3 regions of the Actinomadura sp. 6N118 genome follow, and region 2 is predicted to be linked to each of the others. Evidence: riboswitches for the same ligand, from Rfam matches in the RefSeq annotation. Region 2 holds a riboswitch; each other region holds the start of a gene.
The links. A riboswitch is a leader RNA that binds a small molecule or an ion and turns the genes downstream of it on or off. The one in region 2 is predicted to bind thiamine pyrophosphate.

Region 1: it holds a riboswitch for thiamine pyrophosphate, as region 2 does, so the genes downstream of both, thiO (glycine oxidase ThiO) here and thiC (phosphomethylpyrimidine synthase ThiC) in region 2, are expected to answer to the same signal.
Region 3: it holds a riboswitch for thiamine pyrophosphate, as region 2 does, so the genes downstream of both, ACH34W_RS22825 (purine-cytosine permease family protein) here and thiC (phosphomethylpyrimidine synthase ThiC) in region 2, are expected to answer to the same signal.

Annotation. Positions count from the first base shown of each region.
Region 1 is NZ_JBIRAZ010000002.1:502,578-505,844, forward strand. It holds gene ACH34W_RS06160 (thiazole synthase) at 1-203, opposite strand, end outside; gene thiS (sulfur carrier protein ThiS) at 205-405, opposite strand; gene thiO (glycine oxidase ThiO) at 402-1,526, opposite strand; TPP riboswitch at 1,516-1,653, opposite strand; gene ACH34W_RS06175 (NAD(P)/FAD-dependent oxidoreductase) at 1,736-2,923, shown strand; gene ACH34W_RS06180 (Rv2175c family DNA-binding protein) at 2,970-3,267, shown strand, end outside.
Region 2 is NZ_JBIRAZ010000013.1:206,781-210,047, forward strand. It holds gene thiC (phosphomethylpyrimidine synthase ThiC) at 1-1,526, opposite strand, end outside; TPP riboswitch at 1,522-1,635, opposite strand; gene ACH34W_RS31560 (sensor histidine kinase) at 1,749-2,972, shown strand; gene ACH34W_RS31565 (adenosine deaminase) at 2,941-3,267, opposite strand, start outside.
Region 3 is NZ_JBIRAZ010000008.1:289,687-292,953, reverse strand. It holds gene ACH34W_RS22840 (Fpg/Nei family DNA glycosylase) at 1-137, shown strand, start outside; gene ACH34W_RS22835 (SSI family serine proteinase inhibitor) at 279-692, opposite strand; gene ACH34W_RS22830 (rhodanese-like domain-containing protein) at 796-1,128, shown strand; TPP riboswitch at 1,155-1,301, shown strand; gene ACH34W_RS22825 (purine-cytosine permease family protein) at 1,296-2,822, shown strand; gene ACH34W_RS22820 (PAS domain S-box protein) at 2,938-3,267, shown strand, end outside.

The sequences.
Region 1 (3,267 bases), on a different contig from region 2:
CGCAGCACGTCCAGCACCGACCCGCGCGCCGCCGGGTCGACCCGGCGCATCGCGACCGTGGTGAGCTCCGTGCCGGACGCCGTGAGCGCCTCCCGGAGCACGTGCATGCTCGGCGCCCCGCCGGTCCCCATGATCAGGCGGGAGCCGAACTCCGCGCCCCCGATGACCAACCGGTCGCTCTCGTTCACTGCGGTTCCGCTCATGTCAACCTCCCTGCACGGCGGTCAGCACCTCAAGCCGATCCGCGTCCCGTACCGTCGTCGCGTCCCACTCGGACCGGCGGACGACCTCGTCGTTGAGCGCCGCGGCCACCCCGGACGCGGCCGTGGTGACGGTGGCGACCACCTCGGCGACGCTTGCGCCCTCCGGCAGCTCGCGCGCCTCGCCGTTGACGATGACCTTCACGATGGGACCACCTCGAAACGATCCGGAGTGAACGGCGTGCCGACGTCCGGCACCGTGCCGTCCAGCAGCACTTCGGTGAGGATGTCGGCGCTGACCGGGGTGAGCAGGATTCCGTTGCGGAAGTGACCGGTGCCGACGAAGAAGCCGGGCAGCGCGGTCGGGCCCATCACCGGGGCGTTGTCCGGCGAGCCGGGCCGCAGGCCGGCGGTGACCTCGGCGAACTCCAGCTCGGTGATGCCGGGCAGCAGCTCGCGGGCGTCGCGGAGCAGCTCCCACAGGCCGCCGGCGGTGACGCGGGTGTCGAAGCCCATCTCCTCCTGGGTGGCGCCGATCACGATCTCCCCGTCCGCGCGCGGCACGAGGTAGATCGACGAGCCCTTGACCAGGCCGCGGGTGGAACGCCGCAGGAACGGCACGCGGGTGCGGAGCCGGATCACCTGCCCCTTGACCGGCCGTACGGCTGGAACGATCCCGGCGGGCAGGCCCTCGATGTCGCCCGACCACGGCCCGGCGGCCAGCAGCACCTTGGCGGCCCGGACCTCCGAGCCGTCCTCCAGGCGCACGCCTACGGCCGTGTCGTTCTCGACGAGGACACTGGTGGCGCGCTGCCGTACGAGCCGTACGCCCAGCTTCTCGCCTGCGGCGCGCAGGGCCGGAGTGAGACGCCGCGGGTCGATCGAGCCGTCTGCGGGCGCCAGCAGCCCGCCGCGCACGCCCGGCGCGAGCATCGGCTCGGCCTTGCGGCACTCGCGGCCGGTGAGCGCTTCGATGGGGATGCCGAGCGACTCCTGGAAACGCCGCAGATCGTCGAGGTAGCCGAGATCGTCGGAGTCGAAGGCCACCTCGAGGATGCCGTCGGTGCGATAGCCGGTGTCGTGGCCCGTCTGCTCCTCCAGTTCGGCGACGAACGCCGCGTACCGTTCCCTGGAGGCCAGCCCGAGGCGCAGCAGCGGTTCCTCGCCGTAGGTGAGCTCGCTGACGGGTGTCAGCATCCCGGCGGCGACGGAGGAGGATCCGCTCGCCGGGTCGGGGTCGACCAGGGTGACGGCGGCGCCGCGGGCGGCGGCACGCCACGCGGTGGCCAGGCCGATGACCCCGGCACCAATGATCACAACATCCATTCGCGCTCCCTTCGCCGGCATGATCCGGATCAGGTCCTGGCGGTCGGCGGCCCATGCGGCCGGTGTCTCGCCACCGGCCTCAGCCACCCTCTCAGCCCGGTCGAACCGGACTCCCGCGATCCCTTCCAGGGTACGTCTTCCTGCATGTACGCATATGTCTGGACACCCGTCCATTTGCCCTCGTGGTGCGCCGACTAAGGTTTGCCTTCATGGACAGGGTGATCGTCGCAGGCGGCGGGCTGGCAGGCGTTCGGGCCGTGGAGGCCCTGCGGAGCAAGGGGTACGAGGGCGAGCTGACCCTCATCTCAGCCGAACGGCACAAGCCGTACGACCGGCCTCCACTGTCGAAGGCCGTCCTCGCCGGGGACGTCGACGACACCACCGTCGACGCCGACTGGGACGGGCTCCGCTGCGAGTTGCTGCTCGGCGAGCGGGCCACGGCGCTGCGGCTGGACGCCGGACGCGGCGGGACCGTGGAGACCACCGCGGGCGACCTGCCGTTCGACGGGCTCGTCATCGCCACCGGCGCGACCCCGATCACCTTGCCCGGCGACGGACCCCAGCATGTGCTGCGCACCCTCGACGACTCCCGCCGCCTGCGCGCCGGACTGACCCCGGGCGCCCGCGTCGTCATCGTCGGTGCGGGCTGGATCGGCGCCGAGGTCGCGACCACCGCCGCGAAGAAGGGCTGCGAGGTCACCGTGGTAGAGGCCGCGGACACGCCGCTGGCGAACGCGGTCGGCCCGGAGGTGGGCGGCCTGACCGCGCGCTGGTACGCCGAGGCGGGGATCGACCTCCGCACCGGCGTCAAGGTGGCGGCCATCGAGCACGGAGGGCTCCTCCTGGCCGACGGCGATCATGTGGCGGCCGACGAGGTCGTCGTGGGCGTCGGCGTCCGGCCCGAGGTGGGCTGGCTGGCGGGTTCCGGGCTGGAGATCGAGGGCGGGGTCGTCACGGACGCGTCCCTGCGCACCGCCCGTCCCGAGATCGTCGCGGTCGGCGACTGTGCCGCCTGGTGGTCGCGACGGTACGGCCGGAGACTGCTCGTCGAGCACTGGGACACGGCCCTCAACGCCCCCGAAGTCGCCGCCGCGAGCTTGCTCGGGCAGGAGGCGGGCTACGACGCGGCGCCGTACTTCTGGTCTGAGCAGTTCGGCAAGATGGTGCAGTACGCGGGGTACCACCCGGTGGCCGAACGCATGGTCTTCCGAGGTGATCCGGCGGCGGACAAGTGGGCCGTGTGCTGGCTCACCGGCGACCGCCTGGACGCGATCCTGACCGTGGACAGGCCGCGTGACCTGGTACAGGCCCGGCGGATCATCGCGGCCGGGACGCCGGTCGACTCCGGGGCCGTCGCCGACCCCGACGTGCCCGTTCGCCAGGCGGTGAAAGTCTGATGGTTTGACGGATCGGCGTGCGTGGTAGGCAGGTGGCGTGACGCAGATGCACGCAACCGTCGACAACGCTCTCGATCCCCAGACCGATGCCCTCGTGGGCGAGTGGCTCACCCTCGTGGAGGCGACCGATCGCCTCGGCATCAAGGTCAACCGCACCAAGCAGCTCCTCAGCGAACGCAGGCTCCTGGCCGTGAGGCGGGAGGGGAGCCCTGCGATCCCCGCGGCGTTCATCAAGGACGGCCAGGTCATCAAGGGTCTGTCCGGCACGCTGACGTTGCTCTCCGACGCCGGCTTCGACGACGTGGCGACGCTGCGGTGGTTGTTCACCGCGGACGACACGCTGC
Region 2 (3,267 bases):
GGCAGCGTCTCGTCATGGAACGACCGTGCGGTGTCCGGGTCCAGCGAGAGGTCGAACTGGTCCTCCCAGCGGAACTCGAACCGGGCGTCCGACAACGCGTCGTCCCATGCCTGCGCGCCCGGATGGCCCTTGGCCAGGTCGGCCGCGTGCGCCGCGATCTTGTAGGCGATCACGCCCGCCTTGACGTCGTCGCGGTCCGGCAGGCCCAAGTGCTCCTTGGGCGTGACGTAGCAGAGCATCGCGGTGCCGTACCAGCCGATCATCGCGGCGCCGATGGCCGAGGTGATGTGGTCGTAGCCGGGCGCGATGTCGGTGGTCAGCGGGCCGAGCGTGTAGAACGGGGCCTCGTCGCACCACTCCTGCTGGCGGTCGACGTTCTCCTTGATCTTGTGCATCGGGATGTGGCCCGGGCCCTCGTTCATGACCTGGTTGTCGTACTCGGCCGCGATCTTGGTCAGCTCGCCCTGCGTGCGCAGCTCGGCGAACTGCGCCTCGTCGTTGGCGTCGTAGATGGAGCCGGGGCGCAGCCCGTCGCCGAGCGACCAGGTGATGTCGTACGCGGCGAAGATCTCGCAGAGCTCCCGGAAATTGCCGTAGAGGAAGTTCTCCTCGTGGTGGGCCAGGCACCAGGCCGCCATGATCGACCCGCCCCGCGACACGATGCCGGTCTTGCGGCGCGCCGTCATCGGCACGTACGAGAGCAGCACCCCGGCGTGGATCGTCATGTAGTCGACGCCCTGCTCGGCCTGCTCGATCACGGTGTCGCGGAACACCTCGAAGCTCAGCGCCGCCGCGTCGCCGCCGGCCTTCTCCAGAGCCTGGTAGAGCGGCACCGTGCCGACCGGGACGGGCGAGTTGCGCAGGATCCACTCCCGCGTGGTGTGGATGTCGCGGCCCGTCGAGAGATCCATGATGGTGTCGGCGCCCCAGCGGGTCGCCCACGTCATCTTCTCCACCTCGTCCTCGATGGACGACGCGACCGCCGAGTTGCCGATGTTGGCGTTGACCTTCACCAGGAAGTTCTTCCCGATGATCATCGGCTCGATCTCGGGGTGGTTGATGTTGGCGGGCAGCACGGCCCGGCCCGCCGCGAGCTCGTCCCGGACGAACTCCGGCGCGACGCCCTCGCGCAGCGCCACGTACTCCATCTCGGGGGTGATCTCCCCGCGCCGCGCGTACGCGCGTTGCGTCACCGGCGCTCCCGTCCCCTTGCGCGGCCTGCGCGCCGGGAAGGCCGCCTGGTCCCGCAAGGGATCTGTGGACTTGCGGCCGTCGTCCTCGGGGCGGGGGCCACGGCCTTCGTACTCGGCGGTGTCGCCGCGCTCGGCGATCCACTCGGCGCGAAGCGCGGGCAGGCCACGCCGCACGTCCGTCTCGTACGCGGCATCGGTGTACGGCCCGGAGGTGTCGTACAGCACCACGGTGTCGCCGTTGGTCAGCGGCACCTCGCGCATGGGCACCCGCAGGTCCGGGCGCGATCCCTGGAGATACGTCTTGCGGGCACGTGAAACAGCGGTGTCGTTCATGACGACTCGATCTCTCCCTACGCCGGCATTACCCGGTCAGGTTCCAGCGGTCAGCGGCCGTCTCAGCCGCTATCTCAGCCCGGTTCGCCGGGCCCCCGCGATCTGTCGTGCCCGACGTTAACCCGCCGTCCCCCCGTTGCCGCAACCACCGCCAGTGATGTATGGCCTGATCCGAACGGACCCGGCGGGATGCCGTGGGGAAGTTCCGTTACGGTATGGAACGTGGTGATCGTGCGCCGGTTGCGGCCGGAGGTGGTGGACGGCCTGATCGCGGCCGTTCTGGCGGGAGGCGCGCTCGCGGCGACGCTGAAGTGGCCTCAGGATCGGCCCTTGGACGCCGGGGGAGTGCTGCTGCTGATCGCCCTCCACGTGCCGCTGGTGTGGCGGCGGAGATGGCCGGGGGCGGTGCTGCTCGCCTTCACCGCGCTCGTGCTGCCCTTCCACGTGATCGGCTACCAGCATCACGCGATCGTGCCCGCCGAGGTGCTCGCGCTGGTCACCTACGCCTTTCTGGGCCGCAGGGTCAGGGCGGTCCTCACGACGGTGTGCGTGATCCTGACGATCTGCGCGGTCACGTTCGCGATGCGCGCGGGCGGGCGCAGCTTCCTGGAGCAGATCGGCGCGCTGGAAGCGATCCTCGCCGTGATCATCGGGATCCAGGCATGGCGGGTACAACGGTCACGGATGGCGGCGATCCTCGAACGGGCGGAGACCGCCGAGCGCACCCGTGAGGACGAGGCGCTGCGGCGCGTCGCCGAGGAACGCCTGCGCATCGCCCGCGACCTGCACGACCTGCTCGCACACACCATCACCGTGATCGGCGTGCAGGCCGGGGCGGCGGCGCACCAGGTGGCGGGCGACCGGCCACTGGACCGGGCGGAGCTGGCCGGGACGCTCAACTCCATCGCCGCGACCTGCCGGGACGCGCGCACGGAGGTGCGCGCCACGCTCCAGATCCTGCGGCGGGCCGACGCACCCGGGGTGCCGGGCGAGCTGGCGGCCGGGCTGGACGGCCTCGGCGAGCTCGTGAACGCGGCACGGGCCGCGGGCCTCGACGCCTGCCTGGTGGACGTGGGTGAAGGAGAGCCCGCCCCCGAGGTCGGGATCGTCGCGCACCGGATCGTGCAGGAGGCCCTGACCAACGTCATCAAGCACGCCGGGGCCCGCACGGTCGAGGTCCGCCTCGTCCGGGGGGAGGCCGAACTCCAGCTGACGGTGAACGATGACGGCCGCGGGCCGGGCGAGAGCGCCGGGGAAGGGGCCAGGGAGGGAGCCAGTGAGGGATTCGGCATCGTCGGCATGACCGAGCGGGCCCGCAGCGTCGGCGGGACGGTCGAGACCGGCCGTGGGCAGGACGGCGGCTTCGCCGTCACCGCCACCCTGCCGATGACCCCGCCGGACACCAACGAGCCCGTCACATCCAGCGGTACCTCTCGACTTCCTTGAGGTAGGCCCTGCGCTCCTCGTCGGACAGGAAGGCCGCCTCGAACGAGTTGGCCGCCAGCTGCCGGAGCTCCTCCAGGCCGATCATGAGCATGGGCTCGGCCTCCAGCGCGTCGTAGACGTCACCCACATAACCGCCGAAATAGGACGGGTCATCCGAGTTGACCGTCACCAGCATCCCGGAGTCCAGCATGTGCGGCAGGGGATGGTCGGCGAGGTGGTCCACGCAGCGCAGGCGCACGTTCGACAGCGGGCAGACGGTGAGCGGCACCTGCTCGCGGATCAGGCGCAGGAACAG
Region 3 (3,267 bases), on a different contig from region 2:
CGGGCGCGAAATGCCCTGTCTGCGGCGACACGATCCGGGAGGTCTCGTTCGCCGACTCCTCGCTGCAGTACTGCCCCACTTGCCAGACGGGCGGCAAACCCCTCGCCGACCGCCGCATGTCGCGGCTCCTCAAGTAGCCCCCCAGGGCAGGCAGCCCCAGGGCAGGTAGCCCCTAGGTCATGTAGTCCCCAGGTCGGGTCCAGGGATGGCGACGGGCCCCGGTCGCGCGCCGACCGGGGCCCGTCTCGAGCTGACAGAGTCCGAACGGGGTGGACTCGTCAGCCGTTCTTGGGAACGCCGCCGAAGAGCGGGGCGAGCTTCTCCCAGCGGGAGAGCTCACAACCGTCAGTGCGGGTGAACTTGGCGTCTACAGGCTTACCTTGCCATGTTCCCTTCACGGTGGCGATCTCGGGGCCACCAAAGATCTTCGTGCACATCTGGCCGGCGGGCGGGGGTTGGAAGGGATCCTTGGCCTTGGCGACGGCCGTGCAGGCTTGTCCCGCCTTGGGGTGATCACCTCCAGCGGGGTCGCAGGACAGCGTCCAGGTCTTGGCGGCGGCCTTGGCGGAGGCCTTCACCTGGACGGTCAGTGTGTCCTTGGGGGTGCCGGAGGAGCCCGAGGGCGAGACGGACGTCGTGGACGAGGATTCACCGGGGCTGCTCGTGGCCTTGTCTGAGCCGCAGGCCGCCATTGAGATGACCATGGCTAGGCCGGGCGTCGTGAAAAGGAGCGTCCGATACCGCATGGGTGATTCGACGCGGGTGGGTCTCGCGCGGTTCCATGGAGGCGTGATGATTTTCGGGGATGACGTCCCGGCCGTGGACGCGGCCGACGTACCGGAGGGCGCATACCTTCTCGATGTCCGTGAGCAGTACGAATGGGACGCCGGGCATGCGCCGGGGGCAGCGCACATTTCGATGGCCGAACTGAGTGACCGCGCCGGGGAGATTCCCCGCGACCAGGACGTGTACGTGATCTGCCGGTCCGGGATGCGGTCCGCGCAGGTGACCGTCGCGCTCAATCAGGCGGGCTGGCTGGCGAAGAACGTCGACGGGGGCATGAAGCGCTGGGCCGAGGCCGGGCGCCCGATGGAGGGCGGCGCGGACGGGCCGCCGCACGTGGCCTGATGTACGATTCGTCCCGTTCTATTCCAGTACCCCACCGCGGGAGCTCGGGCCGACCGGGCTGAGAGGGCGACACGTCCGTTCCGAACGGGCAGTTCCCAAAAGGGCACAGGCGTCACCGACCGCATGAACCTGTCCGGGTAATGCCGGCGTAGGGAGTGTGTGTCCCGATGACGTCTGTCGTAAAAGAACGCCCTCGTAACGAGGTTCCGTACACCCTCGACGAGCCCGCGCCCAAGGTCCTCAGCTTCTGGGACCAAGGTGCCTTCTGGGCCAACCTCGGGGTCAGCCTGTTCGCCTTCTCCGGCGCTTACACCGTGCTGGCCCCCGGGGCGGACGGCAAGCCGACGCTGTCCATCATGGCGGGCATCGTCGCGATGATCGTCGGCACCGCGATCGGCGGGCTGATGCTGGGCCTGTCCGCGGCGCCCGGCGCGATCACCGGCCAGCCGGCGATGGTGCTCCTGCGCGGGCTGTTCGGTGCGCGGCTGTCGTACGTGCCGACCGCGCTCAACATCGCCCAGCTCATCGGCTGGGGCACGTTCGAGCTGATCGTCATCGCCGACGCGGCGCGGGCGCTGTGGGACGGGGTGCCGCGCTGGACGTACGTGATCGCGGCAGGTGTGCTCACGACGGTCCTGACGATCTGGCCGCTCGGCTCGGTCCGGATGTTGCGCCGGTACGTGACCGCCGCGGTGATGATCGCGCTGGTGTACTTCTACGTCCAGCTGGTGCGGGAGCCGCTGCCCGATCTGACCGAGGGGTCATGGGGCGGGTTCTGGATCGGCGCCGACGCGGCGCTGGCCGTCTCGATCTCGTGGGTACCGGTGGCGGCCGACTACACCCGGCACGCGCGCACCGCCCGCGGCGCGTTCGGCGCGGCGGCCGTCGGCTACTCGGCGACCCAGATCATCGCCTACATCCTCGGCCTGCTGGCGCTGGCCCTGGTCGCGGGCGACTCCACCAAGGTCTTCGACCCGTTCCTGGGCGTGACGCTGGGCGTGCTCTTCTTCGCGGTCTTCGTGCTGCGCGAGGCCGACCAGTCGTTCGCCAATGTCTACTCCACCGCCGTCTCGATCCAGAACCTGGTGCCCCGCGCCGACCGGCGCGTCCTGTCGATCGCGCTCGGCGCGCTGATCACCGGCCTGGCCCTGCTGCTGAACATCGGCGACTATGCCAGCTTCCTGTCCCTGATCGGCTCGGTGTTCGTGCCCATGCTCGGCGTGCTGGCGGTGGACTTTTTCCTGGGTCAGGGCAGGCGTTCATGGGCGAAGCCCACCTGGTCGCCGCGCGGGGGGCGTGGGGAGTCGTCTCCTCTCAAGGAGCAGAGCCGGCGTTCAGGGGCGAAGACCTCTTCCTCGGCGGGCGGGGGGCGTGGGGGGTCGTCCTCCCGCGAAGAGCAGGGCCGGTGGGACACGTCGGTCTCGGCGCCGTCTCGCTGGGGGATGATCGGTGCCTGGGCGGTCGGGTTCGTCACGTACCAGCTGATCAATCCGGGCACGGTGAGCTGGTGGGCGGGCTTCTGGCACGACGTGCAGGAGGCGATCGGCTTCAGCACGCAGAGCTGGATGAGCGCCTCGCTGCTGTCGTTCCTGGTCGCCGGTCTGGCCGCGTTCCTGATCGGGCGGGTCGCGCGGGGCGGGGGCGGCCGGGCGGCCGGGCGTTCCGAAGGCAAGATCGACTCTTCGGCCGCCTGAACGGGTGGCGGACGCGCTGGACGACGAAGGTTTGCGGGCAAAGTCCCCGTCAGGTGGAAACGTTTCGGCGGTGGTTGTCCGGCGCCAGTGCAAGATCCGGTGGCACGATACAGACGTGCAGCTTTCGGTCCACGATCCGATCCTCCGTGCGGTCATCGAGTGCGCGGCCGATGCGATCGTGGCCGTGGACCACTCGTTCCGGGTCACGGTGTGGAACCCGGCCGCCGAGCGGATGTTCGGCTGGCGAGCCCAAGAGGTGCTCGGCAAGGTGCCGCCGATCGTGCCGGACGAGCTCAAGGCCGAGCACAACGCCGTCCAGGAACGGCTGCTGACGCGGCGGGCGGGTGAGGGCGACAGCGGCCAGATCTCGATCGCCACCCGCCGGTTCCACCGCGACGGCCGCCTCATCGACGTCCGTATCGACACCAGTGCCCTGCAAGACCGC